Regions from separate parts of the Chishuiella sp. genome, predicted to be linked through region 3. Evidence: riboswitches for the same ligand, from Rfam matches in the RefSeq annotation. Region 3 holds a riboswitch; each other region holds the start of a gene.
The links. Region 3 has a riboswitch for S-adenosylmethionine ahead of RT575_RS10325 (TonB-dependent receptor). Riboswitches for the same ligand answer to the same signal wherever they lie in the genome.
Positions count from the first base shown of each region.

Region 1: it holds a riboswitch for S-adenosylmethionine, as region 3 does, so the genes downstream of both, RT575_RS00350 (homoserine dehydrogenase) here and RT575_RS10325 (TonB-dependent receptor) in region 3, are expected to answer to the same signal.
Region 2: it holds a riboswitch for S-adenosylmethionine, as region 3 does, so the genes downstream of both, RT575_RS12660 (hypothetical protein) here and RT575_RS10325 (TonB-dependent receptor) in region 3, are expected to answer to the same signal.
Region 4: it holds a riboswitch for S-adenosylmethionine, as region 3 does, so the genes downstream of both, RT575_RS01690 (homocysteine S-methyltransferase family protein) here and RT575_RS10325 (TonB-dependent receptor) in region 3, are expected to answer to the same signal.

Region 1 is NZ_DAMCLZ010000001.1:70,127-74,348, forward strand. Features, by position in the region: gene RT575_RS00345 (carboxypeptidase regulatory-like domain-containing protein) at 1-1,582, opposite strand, end outside; SAM riboswitch class I at 1,942-2,040, shown strand; gene RT575_RS00350 (homoserine dehydrogenase) at 2,166-3,347, shown strand; gene RT575_RS00355 (metal-dependent transcriptional regulator) at 3,467-4,126, shown strand; gene RT575_RS00360 (DUF1573 domain-containing protein) at 4,174-4,222, opposite strand, start outside.
Region 2 is NZ_DAMCLZ010000013.1:43,937-48,158, reverse strand. Features, by position in the region: gene RT575_RS12670 (DUF4294 domain-containing protein) at 1-396, opposite strand, end outside; gene RT575_RS12665 (M42 family metallopeptidase) at 459-1,550, shown strand; gene RT575_RS12660 (hypothetical protein) at 1,611-2,204, opposite strand; SAM-I-IV-variant riboswitch at 2,256-2,348, opposite strand; gene RT575_RS12655 (alpha/beta fold hydrolase) at 2,645-3,439, shown strand; gene RT575_RS12650 (carboxymuconolactone decarboxylase family protein) at 3,476-3,928, opposite strand; gene RT575_RS12645 (Lrp/AsnC family transcriptional regulator) at 4,036-4,222, shown strand, end outside.
Region 3 is NZ_DAMCLZ010000009.1:25,524-29,745, forward strand. Features, by position in the region: gene RT575_RS10310 (hypothetical protein) at 1-833, shown strand, start outside; gene RT575_RS10315 (hypothetical protein) at 844-1,374, shown strand; gene RT575_RS10320 (cupin-like domain-containing protein) at 1,446-2,327, opposite strand; SAM riboswitch class I at 2,522-2,627, shown strand; gene RT575_RS10325 (TonB-dependent receptor) at 2,694-4,222, shown strand, end outside.
Region 4 is NZ_DAMCLZ010000001.1:389,856-394,077, reverse strand. Features, by position in the region: gene RT575_RS01710 (GNAT family N-acetyltransferase) at 1-502, shown strand, start outside; gene RT575_RS01705 (ElyC/SanA/YdcF family protein) at 548-1,192, opposite strand; gene RT575_RS01700 (HIT domain-containing protein) at 1,242-1,493, opposite strand; gene RT575_RS01695 (hypothetical protein) at 1,637-2,212, shown strand; SAM riboswitch class I at 2,541-2,644, shown strand; gene RT575_RS01690 (homocysteine S-methyltransferase family protein) at 2,695-3,693, shown strand; gene metH (methionine synthase) at 3,681-4,222, shown strand, end outside.

The sequences.
Region 1 (4,222 bases), on a different contig from region 3:
AGTTATCTAAACCAGTAAAGTAATAACGACCATTCATTTCACTTCCGTAAAGGGAATTCATATGTGTATACATCATATCAAACCCAAAAGTGTAATTTATTTTTTCTGTATTCCAATATAAGTTATCAGTAATTTGAAAAACATGATTATAAAAATTTTCGGGAGAATAACGTTGTCCACCAATTTGTATGTTTGTAAATACATCCTTTCCGTTAACATTAGATTGTACTCGTTCTACAATTGCACGAGGAATATTTGATTTAGGTAATTGGCTATTAGGTGTAGATTCTTCTGAAGTGTACAAATGTTGAACTTTTAATTCATTTGTTAATTTAGAAGATAGTTTAGATCGTAAACTTGCCATTAAGCTATTATCAACAGAGTTTACATCACCATAAACTTCATATAAATTTATAGAAGTATTATCACCTAATCCAAGATTATTTCTATCATTTACGTAATTATTGCGAATTGTTAATAAATTACGATCATTAATTTGCCAATCTAATCTCAAAAATAATGCATCAGTTCCTCTTTTACGATCAAATTGGCCAAACTGTGGCGAATTAGCAACACCGTATTTTCTTCTTGAAATATCAACGAAACGATCAAGAGAAGATTGACTTAAATTATATCTTGCTTCATCTTGTTCATTTCTAAGGTCAGCTATAATTAATGGTGAAGAATGTGCTTGATGATCCCATGCAAAGAAATAATGAAGTTTATCTTTGATAATTGGTCCTCCTAGTGTAAAACCATATTGATAAGTAGAAAATTTAGAATCTCTTTTATTTGCATTAATATCATAAGGACTAGATAACCAGTCAGTACGACCAAACATAAATGCACTTCCTGATAAAGTATTTGTTCCTGATTTAGTAACAGTATTTATAGTTCCTCCACCGCTTCGGCCATAAGTAACATCATAAGCGTTTGTTACAACAGCAAACTCACGAACGGATTCCATAGAAATAGAATATGGTCCACCGTTTCTATTTGTAGCCCCACCAGAAGTTGGATTTTTTGCAGTCATACCATCTATAGTAAAGTTTGTAGACGATGCTAATTGACCAGATAAATTACTTCCAGAGCTTAATGGTGATAGATCGATTAATGAAGTGAAATTTCTTCCATTAACAGGTAATCTCTCAATGTCTTTTGCTGTAACAGACGTAGAAGAGCCTATATTTTTTATTGTATTTTTTAATGAATTTGCTCTAACTTCTACACCTTCAATTTCTATTATTTCAGGGGAAGAATTTAGGTTAAAATCAATTTTTATATCATCACCAAGATTTAATTGATATCCATCTTTTATTTCTTCTCCATATTCGTTAGAGATAGCAGTAATGGTATAAGGTCCACCTAAAGGTAATTGTTTAAAATAGAACTCACCTTTTTCATTAGTAAATGTGGAAGTTGTAAAACCTGTGGATTCGTTTTTCACTTGTACAGTTACAGTATGTATTCCATTCCCATTTTCGTTGAAGACTTTTCCAGAAATAGAAGCTTGTGTTCCTTGTCCGTATACACAAATTGTGGTGGCGGTTAATGCAGCTAAAGTTGTAAATTGTTTTATCATCTAGTTAATGTTTATGTGTTTAATTTGGATGTAAAACTAATTTTTGGATATAAACTGAATGTTAAGGAAAAATAAACGTTAAGTTATCGTATTGTTAAAATAGTTAATAAATAGTTAAATCAAAATAAATCTTTCTAATAATTTATATTAGTGATTTTTCATGTTAAAATATGTTTTTTATTAAAACTTAATAAAACAGAATAAAATTATGTATATTAATAAAAAACAGAATAAAATTATGTTTTGTATTGTTTTTTAATTATTTATAGAAAAATATGAATAAATTTAGTCTTTTTTATTTGGATAATACATTTTAAATGTAGTAGATTTGTGCCAACGAAATAGTTTATAAAATTTACAATTTATCAAGAAAAGTGGAGGGAAATGGCCCGATGAAACTTTAGCAACCTGATTACACATCAAGGTGCTAAATCCATCCTTAATAGGGGAGATGAATAAAAACAAAATTCAATCAATCAATAATAATTTTATTAAAATTGGTTCATCTGTTTTTATTTAGACAGTTGGATCATTTTTTTTATCTACTTGTCTTGATATCAAAAACATTTTACAATTTAAAGATATGGCAAAGTTAAACATTGGTTTATTTGGTTTTGGAGTAGTCGGTGAAGGAATTTACAAGGTTTTAGAGGATAAACCTCAAATAAATGCTACAATAAAAAAAATAGTTATAAAAGATATAGATAAACCACGTAACGCACCAAAAGAATTATTTTCTACAAACGCAGATGATATATTAGATGATGAAGATATAAATCTTGTAGTAGAACTTATATCTGAAGCTGATGCGGCGTATTCTATTATAAAAAAATCCTTTAGTAAAGGAAAACATGTTGTTAGTGCAAATAAAAAAGTAATAGCAGATCATCATAGAGAATTATTAGAATTACAAGAAAAAAATAATGTTTCTTTTCTTTATGAAGCTGCGGTTTGCGGTTCTGTTCCTATTATTAGAAATCTAGAAGAATATTTTGATAATGATTTGTTAAATTATGTATCTGGAATTGTAAACGGAACAACTAATTATATTTTAACTAAAATGGTCAATGAGAATGAATCTTATCAAAATGCATTAAAATCAGCACAAGAAAATGGTTTTGCTGAAGCTGATCCAACTGCAGATGTAGAAGGTTTTGATGCTGCGAGTAAGATATCTATAATAACTCTACATGCTTTTGGTAAAAAAATAAATGTAGATGATGTTATAAGAAAAGGAATTACATCTTTACAGATTCAAGATTTGAAATATGCTAAAGAAAAAGGTTATACAATAAAGTTAATTGCTAAATCTCAAATAATTCCAGAAACTAACGAAATAAATTCGACGGTTTTACCAACGTTTATTCCTTTGGATAAAACAATTGCATTAGTTAACAACGAATATAATGGTGTTTTGATTGGAAGTTCTTTATCTGATGAACAATTTCTTTATGGAAAAGGAGCAGGGAGATTTCCGACAGCGTCTGCAGTATTAAGTGATATATCTGCACTTAAATATGATTATAAATATTCTATAAGAAAGTACGAGAATTCAGAAAAAGGAAAATTTAATCAATCAGGAATTGTGAAAATTTATCTTGGTTCTTCAATAAAATTAGATGATTATTTTGCTGTTTTTCAAGAAGTCGAAGAACGATATGAGAGTAAAGATTATAATCATATTATAGGTTTGATTGATATAAATAAATTAAAAGATAATAATTTTATTCATAATCCTAACCTTTCTATAATTGCTTTTGAATAAATTTCGTGAACTAATAGCAGTTAATTTATAAATTAATTGCTATTAGTTTTTTATTGATTTATCTAAGTATAAAATTAAAAGTTTTCTAAATAATGAATTCTTTAAATTATATTTGTCTAATGAATTCATTAGTTGAAGAAAACTATTTAAAAGCTCTATTTCATTTATCTAAAAATGGTAAAGGAGAAGTTAATGTTAAGGATTTAAGTAAGCATTTGGAAATAAAAATGCCTACTGTAAATAGTATGATGAAAAAATTAGCTGAAAAAGATTTGGTCATTTATGAGTCATATAAGCCCTTACGTTTATCTGAAAAAGGAATAATAAAAGCATCTTTGATTGTTAGAAAACATAGATTAACAGAAATGTTTTTAGTTGAAAAAATGGGATTTGGCTGGGAGCAGGTTCATGAAGTTGCAGAACAGATTGAACATATCCAAAGCCCTTTATTTTTTGATAAAATGGATGAGATTTTAAATTATCCTAAAGTTGATCCTCATGGTTCTCCAATTCCTGATAAAGAAGGAAATTTTGAAATTGTAAACTATAAAAAATTAGCTGAATTTAAAAAAGGTGATGAGGTAGAAATTTGTGCTGTAATTTATTCTTCAGAAGATTTTTTGAAATATTTAAATTCTAAAGATATTCAGTTAAATGATAAAATAAAGATTTTGGATTTGGAAGAGTTTGATGGAACAATGACAGTTGAATTCTCTCAAAAAGAGAATAAAATTGAAACTTTTAGTAATCATGTTACATTAAGACTTTTAGCAAAATAAAATATTTGAACATTAAAAAGCCAAGCATTTAGCTTGGCTTTTTAATATTATTCAGCTTTACCTTTTATTCTAAAGATTTTTCTAGAACTAACAGGA
Region 2 (4,222 bases), on a different contig from region 3:
TTCTTTTTCAAATTTATCTGCTAATTCCTTTTGTCTACTTTTAATAAATTTTCTTTGCTCTCTTTTTTTATCCATTGATTGGATAGTATCTGATACATGATTGTATTCACGAACGGCAGTTCTTACATAAGGCCAAACATCACGAACACGTTTTCTTAGCCATAAATAATATTTTTTTTCTAAATCTGTTTTTAATTTTACTGTATAAAAATTAGATTCATTTAAATGTATAGTATCTTCAGGGTTAAATGTAAAATCATCTAAACTTGTAGAATCATTTTTTATTTGTTGAGTAGAGTTTTTTCCTCCAAGATCTAATCCAAATATTTGAGCATTTGAATTTGGAGAAAAATAAAAAATAAATAATATGATGATACAAAAATTGTAATATTTCATGTGTTCAAATTTGTTGAGAACTGTCCCTAAAATTAGTACATTTGTTATAAAATATAAGAAAAATGACTAAAAATAATTTATTTGATAATCAATCTTTAGATTTTTTAAAGGAATATTTAAATACAGCTTCACCAACAGGATTTGAAAGTGCTGGACAAAAAGTATGGATAGATTATATTAAGCCTTATGTAGATGAAGTAAAAACAGATAATTATGGTTCTGCATATGGAGTAATTAATCCAGAAGCTAAATATAAAGTTGTTATTGAGGCACATGCAGATGAAATTTCATGGTTTGTAAATTATATTTCAGATGATGGTTTAATTTATGTTATTAGAAATGGAGGTTCTGATCATATGATAGCTCCATCTAAAATAGTTAGTATTCATACTAAAAAAGGAATTGTAAAAGGTGTTTTTGGATGGCCTGCAATTCATTTACGTCAAGGAGCAAAAGAGGAAGCTCCAACGCCAGATAAAATTTGGATAGATACAGGATGTACAACAAAAGAAGAGGTTTTAGAATTGGGAATTCATGTAGGTTGTGTTATAACATATCCAGATGAATTTTTTACACTAAATGATCGTTATTTCGTTTGTCGAGCAATAGACAATAGAATGGGAGGTTTTATGATTGCTGAAGTTGCTCGTAAAATTGCTGAGAATAAAGATAAATTGGATTTTGGATTATATATTGTTAATGCTGTACAAGAAGAGGTAGGTTTACGTGGAGCAGAAATGATTACGCAAACAATAAAACCAAATGTAGCTATTGTTACAGATGTTACACATGATACCACAACTCCTATGATTACAAAGTCAAAAGAAGGAGAACAAAAATGTGGAGATGGCCCTGTTATTTATTATGCTCCAGCTGTACAGAATAATTTAAGAGAATTAATTATTGATTCGGCAGAAAAAAATAATATACCTTTTCAAAGAGCGGCTAGTTCTCGTGTAACAGGAACGGATACAGATGCTTTTGCTTACAGTAATGGAGGTGTGCCTTCAGCACTTATTTCTTTACCACTTAGATATATGCATACAACTGTAGAGATGGTTCATCAGGCAGATGTAAAAAATGTAATTGAATTGATTTACGAATCAGTTAAAACAATAAAAAATAATCACGATTTCAAATATCATTCAATCTAATTAATAGTATGATATAAGAAAAAAAGCAATTTATAACCAAGTTATAAATTGCTTTTATTTTTATGCTAAAATAAGTTCTTTAATCACGGAATTATCTTTATGAATAGATATTCTTTTATAACCTTTATAGTAATTATCCTTATCAATTACTATTATAGAACTTTTTAAAGTAATTCTTTTTAAAACATTCTGATTAGGAAATTGTTGAAACTTATTTTTGAATGTAATAAATACGTCATTTTCATTTAATTCTTGAATTTTATCTTCAGAGATAATTTCAATAAAATCATCTGCTAAAAAAAGTTGATCGAATATGTAGTCAAAGGTTTTTAATCTTTTTCCTTTTAATTCTTCACTTGTCATTAAAAAGTTTTTTAATCTTCTAACAATTGGATAAAAATTACCAACTAATGGAGGTTTGGGAATATTTTTTTCAAATAAGCAATCATCTATTAAATGAAGAGAATTTTTAATATCTAATTCATTTAACTGAAAGTTGTAAAGATGTCTGTATTCTAAATTTCTATTTTTAAACTCTTTTAAAAGAATCTCTTTTAAATCTTTGTTCGTAATAGGTAATTGGTAATTAATGAAATGAACTAGTTTTTCATTTGTAATTGATGTTAAATTTAATTCTGAAATGTTTTGTGACATACAATAAATATTTATTTTTATTAAACAATTATTGTATTTCGATGAATAAAGGAGAAACGTTTTATTTGGATTGATTCCCGTATTATTTTACCACCGTGGAGACTACTCTCGGTTGGTACCGCTTTTCGGTTCGAAATACATAGCAAATATACAATAAAAAGAATATTTACAGAAAATTTTACAAATTATTATCATTTTTTTTAGAAAAAGTAGATTTATTTTTTATAAATTTGGGGTATAAGCAATTAAAAAATGAAAAAAATGTATTTTAATATTTCAATTCGTCAACAGGTTTGTAAGTTCAGGCTAGGGAATGTTATACATTAATATAATAAATTATTTTTATTTTTTAATTGGTAAAGTTCCCTATCGAAGAAATCGATAGGGATTTTTTTTATAAACAATTTTAAATATTACCATCAACCAAAAATTACATAATTATGCAAAATTTACAACAGTTACAAGTGCCTGTATGGCCATTAGAGGATAACACAATTTTAAGTAAAGTATCAGTTACTTACCAAGTATTTGGTTTACCATTAGGAACAGCTCCAGTTGTATTAATTAATCATTCATTACAAGGAGATTCTGATAGCGCTTATCATTGGGATGGAGTTATGGGAAAAAATAAAGCAATTGATCTTAATGAATATACTGTTATTACTATAGATATACCTGGTAATGAAGTTTCAAAGTCAATAAACTATGATTATTTGCCTTTTGATCGTATTACTGCAAGAGATGTAGCTGTTTTATTTTGGTTGACTTTATTTGAATTAGAAATTAATGAAGTTTTTGCTATAATAGGAGCTGATTTAGGAGGTGGAATAGCATGGGAAATGGCTTGTTTATTTCCAAATAAAGTATTAAATATAATTCCTATAGCATCAAGCCCTAAAACTCAAGATTGGGTGATTGAAGAACCTAAAGCTAAGAATGATTATTTAAAATCAATATTTTATTCAATTGATATTTCTAGACATAGAACAGATATTTTAGAGATAACACAATATATAAAATCTAAAATACACGTTATTTATGTAAAAGAAGAACACATATTTAATAGAGCAAAGCTTAGAAAGTTTTACACTCAACTAAATAACTATAAAAATACAGTGAAATTTTATGAGATTGAGCAGATTAAGAATAATGAATTAGTTAAAGAACATATTGATGAAGTTGAAAAAATTGTAGATCAAATTTTGGAGGCTGAATATATAAATAATGTAGCATAAAAAAATAAGCTTCCTAACTAGGAAGCTTATTTTTTTCTATAGAACATCTTTTAATTTTACAACTGCATTTAATTGATCATTTTCTGATAAATTAAAAATTTTACCAAGTTTTTGAGATGCCTGTACAAATGCAATAAATGTACATAATTCGGATATTTCTTTATCCGTAAAATATTCTTTTAAAATGTCGAAATGTTTATCAGATATAGAAAAATGGTCTTTACAAAATAATTCTGCAAAAGCACAAGCTATAGATACTTTTATATTATTAGGATTATAATTCGGTCTACCTCCTTTAACCATACAATATTCACATTTATTTTCAAAAGCTAATGTTCTGCGAATTTGTTCTAATAAATTTTGATTTAATGAAGTTTTGTGCCATAAAGATTCATCTAAATTATTCCAACTTTCTAGAATAAACTTATTATGTCCAATTTGTTTTTCAAATGGAGTAAATCCATTTTCTGAAGGTTTTAGTCTTTTCATATTATATATTTTTTCAAATTTCTAAGAAAAAAAAATATATCTAAAGTTGATTTAATATAAAACAAGTGTATTTTTAATGATTATAACTGTATTTAAAACAAGAAACAATGAAAATAATTTTGGATCACTACGATTATAAAATTCTTAAAATTTTAAATGATAATTCGAGATTAAGTTATGCAGAAATTGGTAGGTTAATTGGTTTGTCGCAATCAGCTACAAAAGAACGAATAACGAAGTTAGTTGATGATGAAGTAATCAAAAAATTTAGTGTAGATATAGATTTTCAAAAAA
Region 3 (4,222 bases):
ATCAAGCAAAATTAAGTTACGAAAACTCATCAGGAATTACAACTGAAATTTCTAGTATTGATCGTTTAACTGGAGAATCAGTTACAATTACATCTGCAGTAGATTCGGATAGACCAAAACGTGTGATAACGTCTATGTCTTTAAATAAAAAGTGTTTTGTACTTAATGATGAAATCGAAGTAACATTAAATATTAATAATCCTAATAGTTTTACTTTGTCTAATATTTTCTTAAACTTAGAATATGATAGCGAAGTGTTTACTTTAGTGAATAATAGTATTACAACTTCTAGCGGTCTAAATATTGGTACTAATACTGGAGATGATGGAAGTCTAGAATATGAGGATATTACTCTTCCTGCTGGAATAAGCACTATAACATTTAAAGTAAAAGCATCTAATGATATATCTAATTATGAAATTAATCCTGATACATTAAACCCTGTTGAATCAACTTTTAGTTATGATCTAACAAGTGAATCAGAAGATATTTGTTTAGGTTCATCTACAATTAATGCTAATGGTGAAACTGATTTAGATTATTGCTCATATTGTACTAAATCTCCAACCGGCGGCACGACAATTGATTCTAATACAGGTATTTCTACATTAAAAAGTCAATTTAGTAATTGGCCAGAAAATGTTCCAAATGGATTCTTAGTTCTCGAATCTGGTAAAAAAGGCATGGTCTTAACAAGAACAACCCCTACAGCTATTGGAGCAAATAATTGGGTAAAAGGAATGATTATATTTGATATTAGTGATGATAAAAAATGTATCAGTATATACAATGGTAGTACATGGAATTGTATTCAAAAATCTTGTAATGAATAAAATTTTAAACATGAAAAAATTTATTATATTATGTCTTATTTTGAGCACAAACTTACTTTATGCTCAAGTATCAATAGGTAAAAATCAAGTTGATGGAGCTGGAATACTTGATTTTGGAAATGAAAAAAAAGGAATTATTTTACCTATAGCAGATATAGAAACTACAACTAACTATACAAATGGGACTCTTTTAATTGATAAAAATGATTTAAAAGTAAAAGTTTTCCAAAACAACGAATGGTTAGAACTTAGTGATGAAGGAAGTTTTGATGCGCAAAAAGATGAAAACAATAATGATATAAGTACCTCAGCAAATATTAATACAACTGAGGAAATTGGTAAAGGTGTAATTATAGGTGCTGAAAGTAGTGAAGCAGAAGGTGTTTTAATACTAGAATCTACTGATAAAGCTTTAATACTTCCAAAAGTATTTAGACCTCATGAAAATATCTTGTCACCTGTAGCTGGTACTATTTGCTATGATACAGAAAGTGACTCATTTGCTGTATTCGATGGTAAAGTTTGGAATTATTGGAAATAAATAATAACATAAAAAAGCTACATTCAGTATATGAATTGTAGCTTTTTTTAAAAATAATAGACCTAGTTTAATCAACTAGGTCTATTATTTTTTAAAGCATATTCTGCTCTTTTAATGGCTTCTTTTTCTTTCCAATCCATGTATTTACCTTTAAAATTTTTCTTCATAAAATTATCAAAGTTTCTTTGTACCACAAGGTTCCATAAAGAATGTGTTTTTACAGCCCAAGATTTATCCCATGCTCTTAAAGAAATTGAAAAGCTTCCATCAAGGTATTTCATCCAATGCCACCAACCTGTTGGCATAAATAATGTATCACCATGCTCTAAAAAACATTCAATACCTTCTACTCCATCTAAAGCAGGAAATTTATCAAAATCGGGATGTTCAATACTATAATCCTCTAAAGAATAAGTTGCATATGGCAATTTATAAAGTCTTTCCTTCCATTTATATTCAAAAAGCAAAACATGTTTTCTTCCATTAAAATGTGTATGAAAAATATGTGGCATATCTATATCAAAATGAAGAAATGTCTCAGAACCCTCTCCTCCAAAAAACAAACTAGGATATTTATCTAAAAAACCTCCCATAAGTTCCTTAGGAAAAACATAATCATCTAACAACTTCGGAGCATGTTTTATTGGGTCAAAGAAAAAAATTCTCAAATCTGTTGGTTCATTTTCTATAAGATCTATATAATCTGAAAATTTCATTTCTGTAACTGGAGCATTAATAGGTGCTGCTGGATCAGCTTTAGAACTATCATATAAAGGAAGTGTTATATCTCCAACAGCTTCTTTCATATAATCAAAAGTCCATTTTTTATAAGCGGGCCAATTCTTCGACATGTTCTTTATAACTACAGGCTGACGTGTTTTTAAATATTTTTCTGTAAATTCTTCCTTAGTTATGTTATCAACAACATCAATAGGTTTTAATTTTAGTCCCATTTATTATCTATTTATATGAATAAAAATATTAAATTTTATTCATTATTACCCTATAAAATTATAGTTGTTTCATTATTGTTTTAAAATAGAAGTATCAAACTATTAATCAATTCTATTTTTGTTAAATACTTAAACTCTACAAAAATAATAGAGATTTATTTTTTCTTTTCATTTTATTAACATTATCTTTGCTGTCCTTATCAAGAAAGGTGGAGGGATTGGCCCTTTGAAACCTTAGCAACCAATAAATTATGATAAAAAGGTGCTAAATCCAACCCAAATAAAAGGGAAAGATGAGAACAAAAGAATTTAACTTTTATTCTACTTTTTTATGTTGGTTTCTTGATATTTTTTATTAAAATAAACATGAAAAAAAACAAATTTTTACTTACAACTCTAGCTATACTAGGCACATCTTTTGCTCTTGCCCAAGACGTTAAAGAAGACGAAACAAATTTGAACGAAGTTGTTCTAATTGGTGGCCGTACTTCTGAAAGAACTGTAGTAAATTCTCCTGTGCCTGTCGATGTAATAGATGTAGAAAAATTAAAAACATCATCACCTCAGTTATCTGTAAATGATATTTTGAATTATGTTATTCCATCTTTCAATTCAGTTCGCCAATCAGCTTCAGATGGTACAGAACATATAGATCCTGTAACATTAAGAGGAATGGGGCCAGATCAAGTTTTAGTTCTTATTAATGGAAAAAGAAGACATTCAACTTCATTAGTAAACTATCAAAATACTGTAGGAAATGGTTCTGTAGGTACCGATTTAGGAGCTATCCCTGTTTCTGCTATTGAGAAAATAGAAGTACTTCGTGATGGTGCAGCGGCACAATATGGTTCTGATGCTATAGCTGGTGTGGTAAATATTGTTTTAAAATCTAAACCAGGAGGTGATGCATCCTTTACGTATGGACAAACATCTAGAAATGATGGACAAACTTATAATTTTAATGGTAGCTATGGGACTAAATTAGGTAAAGAAGGTTCTATTGTATTCTCAGCTGTAATTAGTGATCGTAAAAAAACAAATCGTTCTAAAAATAATAATTTAGATATATATGGTGATAATTTTGCATACGATTTTGCTGATGATCCTACTGCTGCAAGAGCTGCAGATGATGCAATTTTATCAGAAAGAGGATTAACTAGAAATGATTTCAGATTCCAAATTGGTGATGCGGCAATAAAAAATCAACAATTTTTTGTTAATGCAGAAACTAAATTAACAGACAAATTAGAATTTTATACATTTGGTGGAGTAAGCTTACGCCAAGGTCAAGGTTTTGGTTTTCGTCGTTTACCAAGTGATCTAAATGCAGAGTCTCTAAAAGTTTATCCAAATGGTTTTCAAGCAACAATAAAATCAAATATCAACGATTATTCTAACTCAACAGGATTACGTTATTCTTTTAATGGTTGGAAAGTTGATTTGAGTAACACATTAGGTGTAAATTCTTTTAAATATGACGTTATTAATTCTATCAATCAATCTTTAGGAACAGATTCACCTACTAATTTTTATGCAGGAAAACATCAGTTTTTACAAGATGTTGTGAATTTAGATTTTTCTAAAAAAATCAATCATTTTTTTAATTTAGCCTTTGGAGGAGAATACCGCTACGAACAATATCAAATTGGAGCTGGTGACGAGGCTTCATACGTAGGTTCTGGTTCGGAAACTTTTGGTGGTTTCAGACCTTCAAGTGTTATAAAAGCAGATAGACAATCTGTTGCTGCCTATGCAGATGGAGAATTTAAATTCGGAAATTTTTCTGCTGATATTGCTGGACGTTTCGAAAACTATTCTGATGTAGGAAATACCGTTAATGGAAAATTAGCATTACGCTACGAATATGCCAAAGGTTTTTCTGTTCGAGGAGCAAT
Region 4 (4,222 bases), on a different contig from region 3:
TGTAAAAAGTATTTATTTAGATGTGAACACTAAAAATGATTTTGCAATAAAAGCATATGAAACATGTGGTTTTGTAAAAACTAGAACTCTTAATAGTTACAAAGGTATTCCAATTTTAGTTGTAAACCCATTACATGAAATTAAGACTTTTTCAGATTTAAATTTAATTACAGAAAACTTTTGGGATATAAAACCTACATGGAAAAATGATATCCAAAGTATTAAAAATATCATTGATGATTGTTTAATTACAGGTATTTTTGAAGGTAATAATTTAGTTGCTTACAAAATCATTAATAAAAAGAATACTCGTATTTATGAATTTGGTGTTCATCATGAATATAGAAATAGATACTTAGCTTCTATTCTATTTAGTGATTTAAAAAATAAAGAAATCAAAATGATAAATATTGATGAAAATGAATTGACTACGAACAATTTCATCAAATCTCTTGGATTATCTATGTATGATAATCAATACGAAATGATTAAAACATTATAATAATAAAAAAAGAACTTCAAATGAAGTTCTTTTTTTATTACATATTCAATTAATTTTTATCTTCTTTCCTAAAAATTTTGGCTGTATACCAAACCAATTATCAATAAAAACTTTTGTTCTAGCGAAAAACTCTCTTACATTTGTTTTTAATCCTGCTTGTTTATTAACATCTTTAGCATTATACCCATAAGCATCAATCCCATTTTGTTTACCAATAAATATAGCTCGTTGATTATGAAATTTCTGAGAAACAACTATAAATTTTGATTGTCCAAATATTTCTTTTGCGCGAATCATTGAATCTAACGTTCTAAAACCAGCATAATCTAAATAAATAACATTCTCTGGAATACCTTTTTCTATTAATGCTTTTTTCATTGTTTCTGGCTCATTATAATCTTTTCGTCCATGATCTCCACTTAAAATAAAATGAGTCACTTTACCTGATTTGTATAGCTCATCGGCAGCAATAATTCTATAAGTAAAATAATAATTTTGGTAACCATTAACCAAATTAGGTGCTGTACCTAGAACCAAAGCAACTTTTGTTTCTGGCAATTCATTTACATTATATGTAACAAAATCTTTTGTCGATTTCTCTATTTTATAATTAGCATAAAAACTAAAAAGAACAACCACTAATAGTAGAAGTAGGAAATAAATAATTGTCTTTTTAAAAAATTTCTTCATAGGAAGCTATTTGGATTTTTGAAATGTAATCGAAAATAAAACTTTTTTTTTATTCTTTTCTATAAACCCAATCAAAACCATCATTATGATATCTAGGAAATAAGTGAACATGTAAATGCCCTATATCATTAAAATCTCCTCCATTTTGCATAATTGTATATCCATCTAAATTATATTCTTTTTTCAATTGAATTAATATTTTTTTAGAAAGTAAAGTTAATTTCAACAGTAAAGAATCCTCTAATTCATCAAAATCTAACACATCAATTTTAGGTATTATAGGTAAATGACCTTTATTTATAGATCAATATCCAAAAAAGCTAAAAAATTTTCATCTTCATAACTAAGTTATTATAAGTTATTGTTTTATAATATTTTACAAGAAAATACAATTTTGTTTAAATTTTTAATTAAAAATACTTATCTTAAACAAAATACTACCAAATGAAAAAAATTATATTATTACTATCTTGTGCTTCTATCTGTTCTTTTACTTTTAGTTGTAGTAGTGATGATGACACCGATTCTAGTGTTCTATCATATGAAAAATTGTTAAAAGAATCTGAAGAAAATTCTAAAATTCTAAATGACTTAAACCAAAATTTTATAACTACTAATGAAAATATCAGATTAAAGCCTCTTGAAATTAATACTAGCCCTTGGGATAATAGACCAATTTTTCAAACCTTGGGCACAAGAACTATCACTAAAAATCCTGCTAATAAAAAAGGTTATTATTCTTTTGTTTTCAAACCTGATATTGCAAAAAAATATGGTATACCTCCTGGACCTTATTGGTGTGAATTCTGGACTATTTCAGCAAGAGCTGAGTTGCCTGTAAACACACTAGCTTCAAGAGCTTTAGACACAGACCTAAAAGGATACTTAGCATTTAAACCACACAATAACAAAGAGGAACTTGGTGTAAGATATTCTACAACTGCAAATGGGTCATATCAAACTATAACCATGAGTACAAATTATTTTGTAATAGCTACTGATAGATCTGGATTGCTGTAAACAAAACAATTCCTCATGAATCTTTTAGAAATGGAGAATTTAGATTCTCTTATCAATATATTCAATGGTAAAACCATTCTAAAATAATTTTATACCTTTTAAAATTAAGGCAATAACAACTATAAAAATTTAAATAAAATTAATTAAAAATACTTTTTCTAAAAAACAATCGATATTTAGAATAAAATTCTAAACTGAGACAAATTATAAATTAAAAATCAATTGAATTAAGATGTATTATTAACTTAGTTTTTTGTCTTATAAATAATTCTTCATTTCACTGATTATCATTTTTTTATTATAAATAGAATAAATAATTTTGCATAACGCTTTATGACGAAAGATTGAGGGAATAGGCCCTATGAAATCTTAGCAACCCAAAGTAAGTTGGGTGCTACATCCTACTCTTTTTTAAAAAGAGAAATATGAAGAAATATGAGAACAACTTCCACTTTCGTTATACAGTCAAATTTTTATACAAAATGACATTAAACGATATATTAAAAGAACGAATTGTTATTCTTGATGGTGCTATGGGAACTATGATACAAAAGCACAATTTACAAGAAGAAGATTACAGAGGAGAAAGATTTAAGGATTTTCATACTTCGCTAAAAGGAAATAATGATTTATTGGTTCTTACACAACCAAAAATAATAAAAGACATTCATAGAGAATATTTAGAAGCTGGTGCTGATTTGTTAGAAACTAACACATTCAATGCTAATATAATTTCTATGGTTGATTATGACATGGTTGATTTAGTTGATGAATTAAACTATGAAGCAGTACGTTTAGCAAAAGAAGCTTGTATAGAATATTCTACACCTGATAAACCTCGTTTTGTTGTTGGCTCACTAGGTCCTACGAATAAAACTGCATCTATATCTCCACAAGTTAACGATCCTAGTTATAGAGATATAGACTTTGATACATTAGCCAATGTTTATTATCGACAAGCTAAAACAATGCTAGAAGCTGGTGCTGACGCCTTACTTGTAGAAACTATTTTTGATACTTTAAATGCCAAAGCTGCATTTTTTGGAATACAAGATGCTATTGATGAAACAGGAATAAATGTACCATTAATGGCTTCTGGAACAATAACAGATAAATCTGGTCGTACATTATCTGGACAAACAACAGAAGCATTTCTTATTTCATTAGAACATATCGATTTACTTTCTATTGGACTAAATTGTGCTTTAGGAGCATCAGATTTAATTCCTTATTTAGAAGTTCTTGCAGAAAAAGCTCCTTTCTATGTAAGCGCCTATCCAAATGCAGGATTACCAAATGCATTTGGTGGATATGATGAGACAGCAGAAATGATGCTAGATAATATACGTCCTTTTTTAGACAAAAAATTAGTGAATATAATTGGAGGTTGTTGTGGTTCAACTCCTAATCATATAAAACTGATGGCTGATTTAGCAAAACAATATGAACCAAGAAAAATAGATGAACGATGTCAGGTATAAAAATTCAACTTTCTGGATTAGAACCACTAATTATTCGAGAAAATTCCAATTTTGTAAATGTTGGAGAGCGTACAAACGTAACAGGTTCTAAACGTTTTTTACGATTAATAAAAGAAGAAAAATTTGAAGAAGCACTTCAAGTTGCTCGCGACCAGGTTGAAGGTGGTGCACAAGTCATTGATATCAACATGGATGAGGGAATGATTGATGGTGTTGCTTCTATGGTTAAATATTTACGATTAGTTGCCTCTGAACCAGATATTTCTAGAGTTCCTATTATGATAGATTCTTCTAAATGGGAAATTATAGAAGCTGGTTTAAAAAATGTTCAAGGAAAAGCAATTGTGAATTCTATTTCTCTGAAAGAAGGAGAACAACTTTTCATAGAACATGCAAAAAAAATAAAACGTTATGGTGCAGCTGCTATTATTATGGCTTTTGATGAAAAAGGACAAGCTGACAACTACGAACGTAGAATAGAAATTGTAAAACGATCTTATTATATCTTGGTTAATGAAGTAAAATTCAA